DNA from 2 places in the Alteromonas sp. S005 genome. Region 1 is predicted to be linked to the other one. Evidence: riboswitches for the same ligand, from Rfam matches in the RefSeq annotation. Region 1 holds a riboswitch; the other holds the start of a gene.

Region 1 (7,651 bases):
GATGGGCTAAGTCTTGATGCATTAGCGCTTGTGCTACCTTCATACCGCAGGCTCCAAAAAGGCAGTAAGCGGGCTAGAAGCCTGCGCCAAATTAGATGTTGCACCAAGCCCTGCTTCAAACGCTTTTCGGCCTGTTTCTACGGCGCTTGCAAAGGCCTCTGCCATGGCAACAGGGTTTTGTGCAGTGGCAATAGCAGTATTTACTAGTACCGCATCAACACCCATTTCCATGGCCGCCATGGCTTCACTGGGCTTGCCAATACCTGCATCTACTATGACCGGAATAGAAGCTTGCTCAACAATAATTTGTAAGAAAGGCTTAGTTTGTAAGCCCTGATTGCTACCAATGGGTGCGCCTAACGGCATAACGGCGGCGCAGCCTACTTCTTCTAGTCGTTTACACAAAACGGGGTCTGCGCCGCAGTAGGGCAGAACGTGAAACCCTTTTTTTACCAAAGCCTCGGCGGCCTGAAGGGTTTCGATTGGGTCGGGCAGTAAATAGCGTTGGTCGGGGTGAATTTCCAACTTTATCCATGGGCTACCAAGCGCTTCATAAGAAAGTTCTGCGGCAAATATGGCTTCTTGGGCATTTTTAGCCCCCGATGTATTAGGCAGCAGAGTAACCCCTAACTCTCGAAGTGCCGTTAGCGTTTCGTCTTGCGCGCTGTTACTCGCCACGCGCTTCATTGCCAAGGTAACAATGTTACTTTGTGTGGCGGCCACTGCATCTTTCATGGTGGTGGCGTTGCTGAACTTTCCTGTACCGGTTAAAAGACGTGATGAAAAAGTGTGGTTTGCAAGCGTTAACATATTAGCCTCCTGCAACTAGGGTGAAGATATCAACGGTGTCGTTGTCTTTAAGGTAAGTGGTCGGCCATTCTTTTTTACTCACTATGGCGGCATTTCTAGCAATGGCGGTACCGTCGTCATTCAGTTGTTTAAGGGCAATTAACTCGCTTAGCGAGATGGGCGAGATCACGTTCATAGGTTGATTGTTTACGTTTACTTTAATTGGGGTCATTGCAAACCTCGCAGCTAGAAGAAGGGGGTAACGTAAAGCTTTGCAGCGAACCAAGGCCTGCATTTCCAGTTAGGTAGTGTCCCCACTTAATGTCGGCTTGGAACCCTTTTGCTAAAAACAACAATGCTTGTGTTGCCTGATGGCAAGCGGCCATACCAACAACAGGGCCCAGTACGCCTTTGCTCAAACAGTCTTCACGTACGGAAATCTTATTTACTAGGCACTCGTAACAACCACAAGAGTCCGAGGTTTGCGGCAAATTAAGTGCTTGCCATGTAAGGCCGCTGGCTGCTGCAATAAAAAGCGGAATAGAGGCGCGATAGGACGCCGCATTTATCTGCCGTCTCACCGTAATGTTGTCGGTGCAATCCAGTACACAAGTGGCAGATGAAATTAAGGTTGGTAAGTTGTTACTATCAGCAAACTTGCTTTTAAATTGAATGTTTAAGTCAGAGTTAACTTTGCGAAGTTCGTTATACAGCGACTTAGCTTTAAGCTCGCCTAAATGCATTTCGTTGTAGCTAACTTGGCGCTGTAAGTTGCTGATATCAACAGTGTCACCATCTACCAGTGTAATATTTCCAACACCTGCGCCAACTAAATATCGGGCGGTTAAGCTTCCCAAGCCGCCCAGCCCAAAAACCACCGCGTGGGCGCTTGCTAAATTAGACTGACCGTCGTGGTCGATACAGTCGAGCAAGAGCTGTCTGCTGTAACGCTGTATATCCTGGTGCTTAAGCAAAACCTGCCTCCTGCGCTAGCGCTTGGTATGCTTGCAGAGGATGCTCCGCGTGTGTAATGGCACTAACCACGGCAATCCCGTCAACCCCGGTTTTAGCCACGTCATTTATACGTGATAAATTAATACCGCCAATGGCCACGGTAGGTATGCCTTCACACAGCTTCACATATTTTGCCAAGCGCTCTACACCTTGGGGTTTAGACGGCATATCTTTGGTATTGGTTGGAAATATATGGCCAAGGGCAATGTAAGAAGGGTTTAGCGCGCGAACGCGCTGAATTTCAGCGAATCCATGGGTTGAAATACCCAGTCTAAGCCCGGCACTTTGAATAGCGTTTAAATCTGCAGTGTCGAGATCTTCTTGACCTAGATGTACGCCATAAGCGCCTAGCTCTATGGCTAACTCCCAATAGTCGTTAATAAATAACTGACAGTTGGTGTGCTCCACTAACTCAATGGCATCTTTAATCTGTTGGCGAATGTCTTGTTGTGAACCTTTCTTCACCCTCAGCTGGATAATTTTTACGCCCGTTGGCCAAAGTCTCGCTATCCACTCAACGCTGTCTACTACGGGGTAAATGCCTAGGTTCGTATGAGTAAGTGTAGGAAATTGGACTATATTAGCTTTTGTACTTTCTGAGGGTACGTCGCTGTTCGACGGAAAATTTAGGCTTAAATCTTTATTGTAATAAACAGCGCTACCTTGGTGAAAATCTACCTTTGGAAAACTTGCGGCGTTTGCGGGAAAACCGTTAGTTCGAGGGAAATACGTGGGCAAACTTGTCCCATTACTATGGACCTTAGCGCTATTAATATCGGGCTTGCAAAGGGTATTTCGCCTTACTTCGCATACATAGGCATTTGCTAGGGTGAGCGCATCTTCAATGCAATAGTCGTTAACAATAAAACCTGCAATCGCACTTGCTAACATGCAGCCAGTACCCCGAAGTTTACCGTTATCGATTATCGGTTGACTAAAGTGAAGGGTGTGCGAGGCGCAAACAAAGGTGTCATATACCTGAGTTTGCCACTCGGCGTGGCCGCCTTTAACGTAAACACTCTTTGCCCCTTTTCCAATAAGCCGGTTTATTGCTGACGCTAGGCTAGTATCGTCGTTTACCGGCAAATTAGACAGCCAAGCTAGCTCGTCAATATTTGGGGTGACCAAATCAACTGTATTCAGCAACTCGTCAACAACGCTTTCGCTTAAGTCGCTTAACATGCCGCCAGATGAAGAAGACTGCACAGGGTCCCATATCACAAAGGGGCGAGGTTTTTTTAACGATTGAATACGTGCGCATAGTAAAAGCGCTTGTTCATCGTTTGCGACAGCGCCAACTTTAATGGCGCGTGGTGGCGTATCTTCGTAAAGTACTTGCCACTGCTGGTTCAGCGCAGATGCACTCATGCTTTCTTTGCTAAGCAGATGCTGGTTTGATTGCACGGTAAGTTGTGTGGTGAGCACACAGGCATGAACGCTTAAATCGGCAAGCGTGATGGCGTCGCGGGTTATACCCGCGCCACCACTTGAGTCAACGCCGCCTATGCACCATACCGCCGGCAGCCTTATGCTAGGTGGCTCTAGTACGGGTTTAGTAAGGTGGCGGTTTGTCATGGCAACTCTACCTTGCTATCTACTGTGTGATAAAGCTGAGCACCCGACTGATTAAATGCATCAGCCATGTCTTTCATGCCTTTTTCTTTCTCAAGCTCTTGGGTTTCTGCTTGTTTAGCGACATCACGTACTTCTTGAGAAATTTTCATGCTGCAAAATTTAGGGCCGCACATAGAACAAAAGTGCGCAACTTTGCCAGAGGCCTGCGGCAAGGTTTCATCGTGATAAGCGCGAGCAGTGTGGGGGTCTAATGCAAGGTTAAACTGATCTTCCCATCTAAACTCGAAGCGCGCTTTCGACATAGCGTTGTCGCGTATTTGCGCGCCGGGGTGACCTTTCGCTAAGTCGGCAGCGTGAGCCGCTATTTTGTAGGTAATAAGCCCCTGCTTAACGTCTTCTTTGTTAGGTAAACCTAAATGTTCTTTTGGGGTTACGTAGCACAGCATTGCGCAGCCATACCAACCAATCATGGCGGCGCCAATACCTGAGGTGAAGTGATCGTAGCCAGGAGCGATATCGGTGGTGAGGGGGCCAAGGGTATAAAACGGCGCTTCGTGACAGTGCTTAAGCTGCTCTTCCATGTTTGCTTTAATCATGTGCATTGGTACGTGCCCTGGGCCTTCAATCATTACCTGAACATCGTATTCCCAGGCTATTTTGGTCAGCTCACCCAAGGTACGTAATTCAGAGAACTGCGCATCATCGTTGGCATCGGCAACGCTTCCAGGGCGCAAGCCATCACCTAGCGACAGCGCTACATCGTACTTAGCGCAAATTTCGCAGATTTCGTGGAAATGTTCGTACAAAAAGCTTTGCTGGTGATGGCTTAAGCACCACTTCGCCATGATTGAACCGCCGCGCGAGACAATGCCAGTAACCCGTTTTGCGGTAAGGTGCACGTACTCTAACAGTACGCCTGCGTGAATGGTGAAGTAATCCACTCCTTGCTCGGCTTGTTCGATGAGCGTGTCTTTAAACATCTCCCAGGTTAAGTCTTCGGCTATGCCGTTTACTTTTTCTAGCGCTTGATAAATAGGTACGGTGCCAAGAGGTACCGGGCTATTTCGCAGCAGCCATTCGCGGGTTTCGTGAATATTTCTGCCGGTAGAAAGGTCCATGATGGTATCTGCGCCCCAGCGCGTTGACCAAACAAGCTTTTCTACCTCTTCTTCGATAGACGAGGTTACCGCCGAATTCCCAATGTTGGCGTTAATTTTCACCAAGAAATTGCGGCCGATAATCATTGGCTCTAGTTCGGGGTGATTAATGTTACACGGAATAATGGCGCGGCCTGCGGCAACTTCCTGGCGTACAAACTCAGGCGTAATGGTATCGGGCAAATTCGCGCCGAAGTGCTCGCCCTTGTGTTGCTGCGTTAGCTCGGCGTCTTTAATGGCTTGGCGGCCCATGTTTTCACGTATGGCAATGTATTCCATTTCAGGGGTAATAATGCCCTGCCTTGCGTAGTGAAGCTGGGTGACGTTCTTACCTGCCTTCGCTTTTAACGGTTTGCGGCTGCGGATAAAGCGGAAATCTTCGGTAAAAATGTCGTTTTCACGCTCTTTCGCAAAGCTTGATGATACACCTGCTAGTTCGATGGTATCGCTGCGCTCTTCAATCCACTTTTGGCGAAGTGGGCTTAAACCTTTGTGCACATCTATGTTTTCTTGCGGGTCGCCGTAGGGTCCAGAGGTATCGTACACCGGAATTGGTGGGTTAGGCTCTAGAATGGGGCTTTCTTCGGTGCCACCGACTAGGCTGTCGTGCTGGTGGATAAGGCGCATGGTAACGCGGATATCGTCGCGGCTGCCACACTCGTAGTGGCGAGTTGAATTGGGATAAGCTTCGCCCGCTAGTTCATTTATGAATTGCTGAGCTTGTTGGCGTTGTTCGCGTCTGTTCGACATAGCATTTTACCTTGTAAGTATAGGTTCTAAAAATGCTTGTCAGGAGTGAAGGAGAATACAAAGTGTAAGTGCAGAAGGGGCTAGACCTTTTACGTTAGCGGGCTATTCAGATTAGGCTACGAAAATTACACGCTTAACCTGTGTTGATGTTCATTGGGTAACCCACTTAAACAACTGACTATGAGTGACTCAAAGTGTCGTAAAGCGTGGTGTGTTTAGCATCAACAGCTAAATAACTTCGCTTCACAATGCCAAGCTAGTGCTTGGTATTGCACACATTGCATTTTCTTGTTCCCTTCGCAGGTATTAGCCTGATCAGGTTCTACGGATCCCACTTTCGTGGTCTCAGCTTACTGGATTACCAGTGAAGCACTCCGACAAGTTGTTACTTTGATTCGTGTTAATTACACAACACAAATCAACAATTCCTTTTTACTATATCGTCAATGCCGAAAAGATTACAAGTGCTGAAGAGTAGGGAAATGCTAAAAGTCGCACTATGGGCGAAGCAAAATCATGTGTAATAAATCGCACATATCTTTAACGTCACCTTCGAAGTCGGTTGTTAGCGACATGGCGGTAATCGAATAGCCTTCTACAAAGGGTATGAATAACGCCACCGCTTTTGAGGCGTTGTCTGGTGTTGCAGCTACAGGGCTGAAAATAGCATTAAGCACCTGTGCAGATGATTGGTAATAGGCCTTTAAATACTGTTCAATGGCAGCATTTCTAGTGGAAATTGCCCAATATTCGCGAAATATACGACACATTTCTGACAATTCAAGTCCGTGGCATAAAAACGCTTTTACTAAGGATGTAAGGTCTTCATGTAGGGTAGCTTCAGACGTAAGTTTGGGCATTTCGCGCATTTCAGACAGGCACGATTGAAAGTAACGGTCGGCAAGAGTAACAAGCAAGTTATCTTTGTTTTTGAAGTAATACTGCACGTTGCTTAATGTCATATTTGCACCAGCAGCAACTTGCCTCATGGTTACACCATAGTCACCCTCATTTTTTAGCAAAGTTAATGCGACGTCTAATATTTTCTGTGATTTTTCGCTTTTTTTCATGCTGCCTTTGCTTATCAATTTTTTCTTCACTTTGAGTAATTTACCTAAAGCGCGGTGATTTTTCCAAAATAACGGCTTGATATTTTAGGTCGGATGACCTAATGTTTCAATGATTAGGTCGTATGACCTAATTTGTGGTGTTGAAGCCGAGTTTATGAGGATGTGTGATGATTAAAGCGTTAAGAACCCCCGATGACAGATTTAAAAATCTCGTTGATTACCCTTTTGAGCCCAACTATGTAGATGATCTTGAAGGGTATGAAGGCTTGCGTGGCCACTATATTGATGAAGGTAGCAAAGGCGCAGAGAATGTATTTCTTTGTCTTCATGGTGAGCCCGCTTGGAGTTATTTATACAGAAAAATGATTCCAGAGTTTGTTAAAGCGGGTGGTCGTGTCGTTGCGCCCGATTTATTAGGTTTTGGTAAATCAGATAAACCTATCGGTGAAGATACTTACACCTTCGAGTTTCACCGCAATTATTTGATACAGCTTATTGAGCGCCTAGACCTTAAAAACATTACATTGGTATGCCAAGACTGGGGTGGTTTACTTGGGCTTACATTGCCTATGGATATGCAGCGCCGGTTTAAACGTTTAATCATTATGAATACGGGGCTGTTGGTGGAGCCTGTTACTGCGCCAGCGTTTATTGAATGGCATGACGATATTGTAAAAGCTAATCCGCTGTCGCTGTCGCACTTTTTTAAGCAATATGCACCTACTATCAATGAAGACGAAGCTAACGCTTACGCTGCACCATTCCCTGACAGCAGTTACTTATCAGGGGTATTGAAGTTTCCCAAAATTGTCGCAAACCCCGATCAAGTGTGTATTGAAACTTCTACTAGAGCCTTCTCTTTTTGGAAGAATGATTGGGATGGGGAAACCTTCATGGCTATTGGTATGAAAGACAAAATGTTGGGGCCAGATGTTATGCATTTCATGCAGGGTGTTATTAAGGGGTGCCCAGAGCCAATGGAAGTGCCGGAGGCCGGACATTTCGTTCAAGAGTTCGGAGAAACAGTTGCATCTGCCGCACTAAAACAGTTTGGTCTTATTTAAGAGGGCGTTATGAAGATTTTACACTTGGTATTCCACCCCAACTTAGCAACATCCAGAGTGAATAATACTTGGCAAAAGCAAATTATTGCATCTGGAAAAGTGACCACAAGCCGCGATATGTACAACGAGTATCCCGACTTTCAAATTGATAAAGACAAGGAGCAAAAGCTGCTTTTAGAGCACGATCGTATTGTTATTCAATTCCCTATTTATTGGTGGTCGATGACACCGT
Region 2 (7,651 bases), on a different contig from region 1:
TGGCCGTTGCGGTTACCGATAGCGTACGGCCAATCATTATGGTGCTAGCCCACTGTGACGGTATACCCAACTGAACACAGGCTAGCTGCAAGTCTTTTAGCCATTGCTGTGATTTTGCTTTCTGTTCGGCACTTAACGGAATACCTTCTGGCGATGCAGGCCCTTTTGCTTCGCGTTGCGCAACTTCTGATTTATTCGCAACATTCCTGTCAGTTACCTCATTTGATGGCGCATGATGAGTCGTCGTTTTGGCTGTGACAACATCGTTAGACCGAGATTTATCTTTTGCGCTGCCGCCCACATTTGCCCTTAATTGGGCAAGGCGTGACTGCTTTTGTTCTTGAGAGATTGGCGTTGATGGCGACTTATTTTCTTGGCCGTTTTGGCTAAAAGGTGTTTGTGGCGATGTGCCAGTAGCCGCGCTATACTTTATCGCTGAGGTATTGCCTTCTTTTAAGCCTTCTTGCTTTTTCATCTTCGCATGGGCGTCTTTAGTGATCCACACAGGGATCCCCATTTCCTGTAATACCGCCTGCTGATATGAACTAAGAGACATTGCGTAAAAGACCTAAAGCTAATAAACCGTTATTTATCTAAGTTTACTAAAGTTGCTGAGCTGAATGAATAACTATCGCATTCTTTTACGTAAAGTGCGCTATTTAGTGGGCACATGAGGCTTAATAAACCCTACCCATAAGTTAGCCAAACATTGAACCTTTTATTTTACAAGTATTAGCTCGCGCATAGAATCTTGAATATTTAAATCCACGAGACAAAGCACTAACGGTATGCGTTGCGAATCAAAATGACGATAAATAAATATAAAGAAAAAGCTAGATAAGAAATTTACATAAAAATATTTTTTACGTTTGAACTGACTTGTTCACAAGAAGAGAAAGTGGCAGGGGTGGAGGGACTCGAACCCCCAACCATCGGTTTTGGAGACCGCTGTTCTACCAATTCGAACTACACCCCTAGCGCGCTGTGCATTATACGGATGACATTAAAAAGGTAAAGCCTTTTTATCACTACCATGCACTGCATGCTTAATTAACACGCAATGCGCTGATTTTTCAATCGAATAACGTCAAGTATGCCTGTTCAAGCTAACCATTATACTGGCTTTATGCAAAGGAAAGCCTATAGCGCTTCACGCTTTGCGTCTAGTTACTTTTATTCGCATTAAGTGCAGCAAACCACAGGTCGTTCGTTATATGAACAATGTTGGAATGTAGCTTAAACTTATCCAATGCATCGCCTTTGTCAATATTCATGACGTTTGCGTAGTGAACAACTAATTCTTCGCTTTCATTCACGTCGAGTTTATTGATAAGGCAGCAGCTTGCTAAATCGAAGTAACGATTTCCCATTGCTGCATACTCCCAATCAATGATCTTGACCGCGCTTTCTTTACCAAGCAATAGGTGATTAATCAATAAGTCGTTGTGGCACAATACGCAGTCTTCATCGTCTTGTTCGCTTTTAATTACGCTCTTTTCGAGCGCCTGCGCCTTTAAGTAAAGCTCACTATTGGTATCAAGCTTTGCGACATCACTGTAATGCTGCCACCTTGCAATTAGATTTAATGGCTTGGCGGTAATAGACAGCGAATGGATACGCACGAGGGTTTCAGCCAACGTGTGTACAGGACGCCTAGTTGAAGCAAGCTCATCGCTTGCATTATGACTTTCCCACTGTTCTACCCAGATGGTTTCTTCATCGCTTAACCAAATTGGCTGCGGCGCTATCCCTACTTGATACAACTGTTGCTGCAAAGCAAACTGATGTTTGCGCTCCACACCACTGAAATCATCATCGCCCAGCCACTTAACGGCTAAATCGATGGGGACATCTTCAAGCTTTTGATGAGAAGTAATTTGAGGGTTACCTTCACTTAAACTTAATAGGCTATTTGCTGGGTCTTGAACGCGGTAAACACGGTTTACCGCACCAGCAGGATGTACCGAAACCTCTGCATTCTCGCTAAGATTAAGCGCCTTTTGCAGCGTGGCGATGATATCCAACCTGTTCACCTTGTTTCTTATATTGTACAAGCCATTGATAATAACCAAATACTGCGAAGCCTACATAACCTAGGAAAAGGCAAGCAGACAATGCATAGCCCACTTGCAGGTATAAATATGCCGAAGCTAGATTAATGAAAAACCAGTAAACCCAGTTTTGCAAAATTTTATGTGCCACCATAAATGTCGTGACCACACTTAGTAAGTTAATGCTTGCATCTAATAGTAGGTACTCACTATTAAATTGCGAACCAGCCACTTCAGAAAGACCCCAAGCAAGTAATAGCATGCTTGGGACAATGATCAAGTGCAACCAAAGCGGCCAATGAAGAACTGGCTTAACCTCGCCTTCTTCCGCCCCTTTCGACCACTGATAATAACCATACCCCGCCATTATCATGTAAAAGAAGTTAAGCGCCGACTGGAATGGCAAGGTTACTTGCCAAAATAGCCAGGTGTAAATTGCTGTACTTACAAAGGCGCACAGCCAACACCAGCTATTTTGTTTAGCTGCTAATAATACATACGCGATGGCAAGTACAACCGCTACCCATTCTAACAATGAAGTAGCGGCAATTTGAGAAGTAAACTCTGAAAAGAAGTTAGCCATTAAGATGACTTTCTTGCTTGCATAGCATCGAAATTTAGAAACTTAGCAACGAATATGGCCTGCCCTACTTCTTCGTGAGTTCTCTGCATTTCGTCGCCGAGTATTTTCATTACTACAGCGTAATCCCCCGTAACCTGGGTACTAGTAGAACATGTTGTCACCGTGATATCGCCGTAGCTATTTAACCTATCAATAAAATCTTGAATAGGCGGAATATATTCGTTAACCAAAGGGTACAACGACAGTTCAACCATAACTTGCATGTCTGTTTCCTTTTATTTTAAAACGCGTACTTAACAGTGATACCAAACTGGCGACCGTTACCTATTTGGTAATATGGTTCGTTAAACGCGTATTCATCGCGAGGGTCGTTGCTAAAACCACCAAAACCTCGAGTGTAATACTCGCGGTCAAATGCATTTTGGATCCATAACGAGGTCTGCCAATCACCGTGTAACACAACAATTTCAGAGTTAACCAGAGTCGTACTTGGCGCAGTTACATCATGGCCGTCAGAAAAACGGTATTCGCTTTTATAGTCTACATCTACTCGCCATAGTATGGTGTCTGTAAGTGCGTACTCACTGTAAAGGTTTGCCGTCCACTTAGGTGATTGAGCCTGTCTTTGCTCAGACACTTCAGTACCGTCTGCTAGTCTATACCCTTCAAATGTGGCGCTTAGGTAACCAACACTTGCATCTAACTGCCATGCATCGCTAGCAAACCAGCTTAGTTCAAGCTCTGCCCCTTTGTTTGTGCCTAAGTCAGCATTATCGATAATATCAACAAAACCGGCCGTGCCGTCATCACGGGTAACAACATCAAAATCACTTATCTGAGTATCTGTCCTGTCCATGTAGAAAATCGCAGCACGAGCAATAAGATCAGGCGTTAGCAATGGGCCTTTTACACCCACCTCATAGTTCCAGTTGTATTCTTCGTCGAAGAAACGCTGACTATCGTTCACTCGGCTGTCCGGGTTAAAGCCAGCGCCTTTAAAACCGCGCGAAATGCTGCCGTAGTAGAAGTGATCGCCTTGGGTGTATTGAAGCGCTACTTTTCCGCCAACCATGGTGGTGTCAAACGCGCGTGTAAGTTGGTTGTTATCGGCGTAGTCGAAGTCATAGTTTTCTACTCTCAACCCAGCTACAAGCACTAAGTTGTCCTTCAAACGGCTTTCAGTCTGAGCATAGATAGCGGTAGTCGTTGGGGTATATTCACTGGCAAAGTCACTATCAAGGTATGTGTACTGACGAAGTAACTTTTCTTCTGTGTTTTTATAAAATATGCCTAAGGTCCAATCTGTCATACCGTCGAAAAGCGCAGCACTGTCAGACGACACGAAACGCACCTCACCGGTTTGCGTTTCAACATCGCGGTAGTAAGCATCAAAAGATGTGTAACCCCAAGGGTGAAAACCCGTGAATGTCCAGTCTTCATCATATCCATAAGCAATGTTATGAGAGGCATGAGTGGCAATAAGTATGAAGTCCCCTGCGGCTGTACTCGTTGTTGAGCGTGCGCTTACTGCGTGAGTTTGATGCTCGTCAAAACCCGGCTCGTCAGACAGTGTTTTGTTGTCGTTATCAAGGGAAAATGCATCGTAGCCGTTGTCAATATCATACCAGCGGTAGGTAAGAGCAAGTGTGGTTCGTTCATCCACGCTGCCTTCAACAGCAAATCGCAAAGCAGTTTCGTCAATATTATTGGTATCGTTTCTATCTAGGAATGTATTCTCTACAAAGCCATCGCTACGGTTATGCACTAACGCTACGCGATAACCCCAGTCGGAATTGATATCGTTACCCGTTGCTCCCTCGATGCGGTAACTGTCTTTGTTACCAATGCGGGCTTCTACATAGTCTGGCGCGTCGCTACCCACGTTATTGCTGGATAATTTAACCGCCCCAGCCAGTGCACCTGTACCGTAAAGCGTAGCCTGAGGTCCGCGATAAACTTCTAATTGTTTCGTGTCAAAAATGATACCTGCTGCAGCAAGGCCTGAAAAATCAAATTCATCGACAATAAAGCTCACCGAAGGGTTGATGGGTTCAGCAAACTGGCTACGCTCACCAATACCACGAATTTGCACGAAGCGGCCACGAGACGCACCCGCCGCAAAATTAACATTTGGAATACTGTTTAACACACTGTCGATATGACTCGGCTGTCTGCTGCGAAGGCGCTCTTGGTCTAAAATAGTTGCGCTAGCACTTAGCTGGTCAAGTGTTGTTTGTCGAAAGTCACCAGATACAACAACCCGTTCAATGTCAGAAGGCGTGTTTTTTGACGTGTCGTTCACTGCAGATTCTTGTGCATAGGCAGCAACAGAACTTGCTAACAATGATAGTGTGAAAAGTGTTTTATACATGGGATCTCTTGTTCTTATTGAAGAAAAAAGATCCGGGTCTAACGGCAGGTGATAAGGCTATGCTGTGAACCATCCCTACGCCGGTATTATCCGGATCAGGTTTAAGGGTTCCCACAAGTGTGGATCTCAGACCGATAACGGACACCCCTTGGTATAGTGTTGAGCCACTCAAATAGTAGCCTCAACGTCTGCGACGGAGTCTACCAGTTCGATACACGCCGTCAAGCAGATAAGACATCAAGCTAAGGTTACAATATTTATAAGATATAAGGTATTGAAAGCCCGAGGCTATTCAGCGTCAATATTCATATTAAGACGACGTACTTCATCGTCAGTCTGTGCTTTTAACCCTTCTAGCGTTTTGCCGTGTGCTGTTGGTTGGCGAGTTTCCGGGTCAACCTTTACGAAAACGATGTCATCTGCAAAGCAGATAGTTTTTTTAGTAGCCTTGTTTCTCACCAAACAGCTTACAGTAATCGAAGTGCGGCCTACCGCCTTGGTTTCCAATCCAAACTCTACTATGTCACCCTGCATCGCAGGTGATTCAAAGCTAATTTCACCAATATGCTTAGTCACCAAACAATTGGTCTCTAACTGGCAAATTGCCCAAATGGCAGCCTCTTCGTCTATCCATTCTAACGCGCGGCCACCGAACAAAGAATTGGCGTAATTAAGATCATTTGGCATAACTAAACGCCGAGAAAGAAAGCGCATTCGAATTCCTCACAATAAATCGCTAATATAGCGTTAGATTATACCTAAAAAGTTGATTCATGGCGCTAACTCAATTACGCGAATGGCTTCTTGCCCCCTACAGTAAAAATAGCTGCGAAAATGGCTCACGTGTTACTACTCTACTTCACCGAAGAATGTTGGTTATTTCAGGCAGTAATAGCTTTTGTGAAGCTACTTTATCCAACCTTCGAAACTTAACCGATGAGGTGTCATCCTTAAGTATTTCGAACCTCACTGGCAACGCTTTAAAAGGAAAGATGCGAAAGCAAGTGCTTGGCGTCGAGTGTGACATTGCCATATTGGATTGCCGCGACGCTTTTAAGCCTGGTGACATTATGGCAGTAGCGGGTATTGTTAAGCGTAGTGGCTGCTTAATACTTATTTGCCCAAAATCTGACGAGTGGGTCGAGAATATATCGGTGCCGTTCTTATCAGAAGGGTTTACGCTTAACCATAGTCGATACCGTTCTCGCTTTATTAAGAACTTGCGTGAAAACCCATACGTGGGTTTTCATACTGAAATAGAAACTGTTCTTCCCGATATTTCTAGTTACTGTGTAAAACAAGAATCCATTCACAACGAGCATACACATGCCCGATTTCGCTCTAAAGAGCAAGAGCACGCGTACTATCAATTGCATCAGGCATATATGCTTAATTGCCTTAACGCGCTAATCACAGCGCCAAGAGGTAGGGGTAAATCATCCCTCTTAGGCCTGTTTATTGATAGCGTTATCAAAGAAGGTAAGAACGTTCTGCTTACCAGCGAGCGTAGTGAAAATGTAACTCATGTTTTATCCCGCTTTACAGAATCTGAAGAAGCAGACAAGCTGAACGTCAAAATGTATATGTCGCAAGTAGCAAGTTTGGAAACTCGGCGAGCGAAACAACAAACCGCGCCTAAAGGCTTAGTTAAGTGGGTTCCGCCCGATAGTGAGTTGCTTTTTGACATAGAAAATACGAAATATGACCTCGTAATAGTGGATGAGGCTGCGTCCATGCCACTTCCCGTTATCAAACGTATAATAGCCTATAACCCACAGTGGGTTTTAAGCACCACACTTTTAGGCTACGAAGGCTCAGGAAAGGGGTTTATTCATAAACTCATTCCCTCCTTGCCAAAGGGGACTTTACACCTAACGCTATCGACTTCTTTACGTTGGGCTGAAAACGATCCAATTGAGGCCTTTTTAAATCAAACCTGTTTGTTTGAAAATGGTTGCGTGAAAGGTATTGATTGCAGCGCCAATTCACAAAGCAGTATACAAAAGACTATAGCCTCTCTTACATCACTCGATATCTCAGAGGTATTAGCGGCAGGCGAGTTTACTATTTGCTCTTTTGAGGATGTAGACGAGAGCATGCTGCAGCAAATCATGTCTTTGCTTTCACTTGCTCACTACCAGACCACGCCTGACGATTTCATGCGCCTAATGGACAGTCCAGATGTTCTGGTCGTGACTTTTAAAGTTAAAGACCTAGTACTTGCTACAGCAATAATTAACATAGAAGGCGGAGACTACCTGAGCGATCTTGCTCTTGATATAGCAGAAGGTAAGCGACGTCCCAAAGGTCACCTAGGAGCGCAACGATTAACACTGCTGTCTGTCGACTTTAAAGCAGCTACACAAAGCTATTGGCGAATTAACCGAATTGCTGTTCACCCAAAGCTTCAAAATAAAGGTATTGGTGGCCAACTAATCAAAAAAATAATAGAAAAAGCCCATGAGCGCGCTATTGATGCAATATCAACGTCTTACGGAGCGACAAATAGGCTTGATGGATTTTGGTCTAGCAATGGCTTTCATATCGTTGATTATGGTCGAAAACCTAATAAAGCTAGTGGTGAAACTAGCGCTTTGGCTGTGTTACCTCTTAACAAGTATACCGGTGAACTAGTTGAAAAAGCTC

What was found. Region 1 has a riboswitch for thiamine pyrophosphate ahead of thiC (phosphomethylpyrimidine synthase ThiC). Riboswitches for the same ligand answer to the same signal wherever they lie in the genome.
Region 2: it holds a riboswitch for thiamine pyrophosphate, as region 1 does, so the genes downstream of both, V7R55_RS04210 (TonB-dependent receptor) here and thiC (phosphomethylpyrimidine synthase ThiC) in region 1, are expected to answer to the same signal.

The regions. Positions count from the first base shown of each region.
Region 1 is NZ_JAZETN010000004.1:202,440-210,090, reverse strand. It holds gene thiH (2-iminoacetate synthase ThiH) at 1-43, opposite strand, end outside; gene V7R55_RS07625 (thiazole synthase) at 40-810, opposite strand; gene thiS (sulfur carrier protein ThiS) at 812-1,021, opposite strand; gene V7R55_RS07615 (HesA/MoeB/ThiF family protein) at 1,008-1,763, opposite strand; gene thiE (thiamine phosphate synthase) at 1,756-3,378, opposite strand; gene thiC (phosphomethylpyrimidine synthase ThiC) at 3,375-5,285, opposite strand; TPP riboswitch at 5,561-5,672, opposite strand; gene V7R55_RS07600 (TetR/AcrR family transcriptional regulator) at 5,783-6,355, opposite strand; gene V7R55_RS07595 (haloalkane dehalogenase) at 6,523-7,419, shown strand; gene V7R55_RS07590 (NAD(P)H-dependent oxidoreductase) at 7,429-7,651, shown strand, end outside.
Region 2 is NZ_JAZETN010000002.1:369,102-376,752, reverse strand. It holds gene V7R55_RS04235 (alanine acetyltransferase) at 1-556, opposite strand, end outside; tRNA gene V7R55_RS04230 (tRNA-Trp) at 900-976, opposite strand; gene V7R55_RS04225 (phosphotransferase) at 1,164-2,024, opposite strand; gene pnuC (nicotinamide riboside transporter PnuC) at 1,990-2,634, opposite strand; gene V7R55_RS04215 (hypothetical protein) at 2,634-2,897, opposite strand; gene V7R55_RS04210 (TonB-dependent receptor) at 2,915-5,005, opposite strand; TPP riboswitch at 5,061-5,164, opposite strand; gene V7R55_RS04205 (acyl-CoA thioesterase) at 5,294-5,719, opposite strand; gene V7R55_RS04200 (GNAT family N-acetyltransferase) at 5,779-7,651, shown strand, end outside.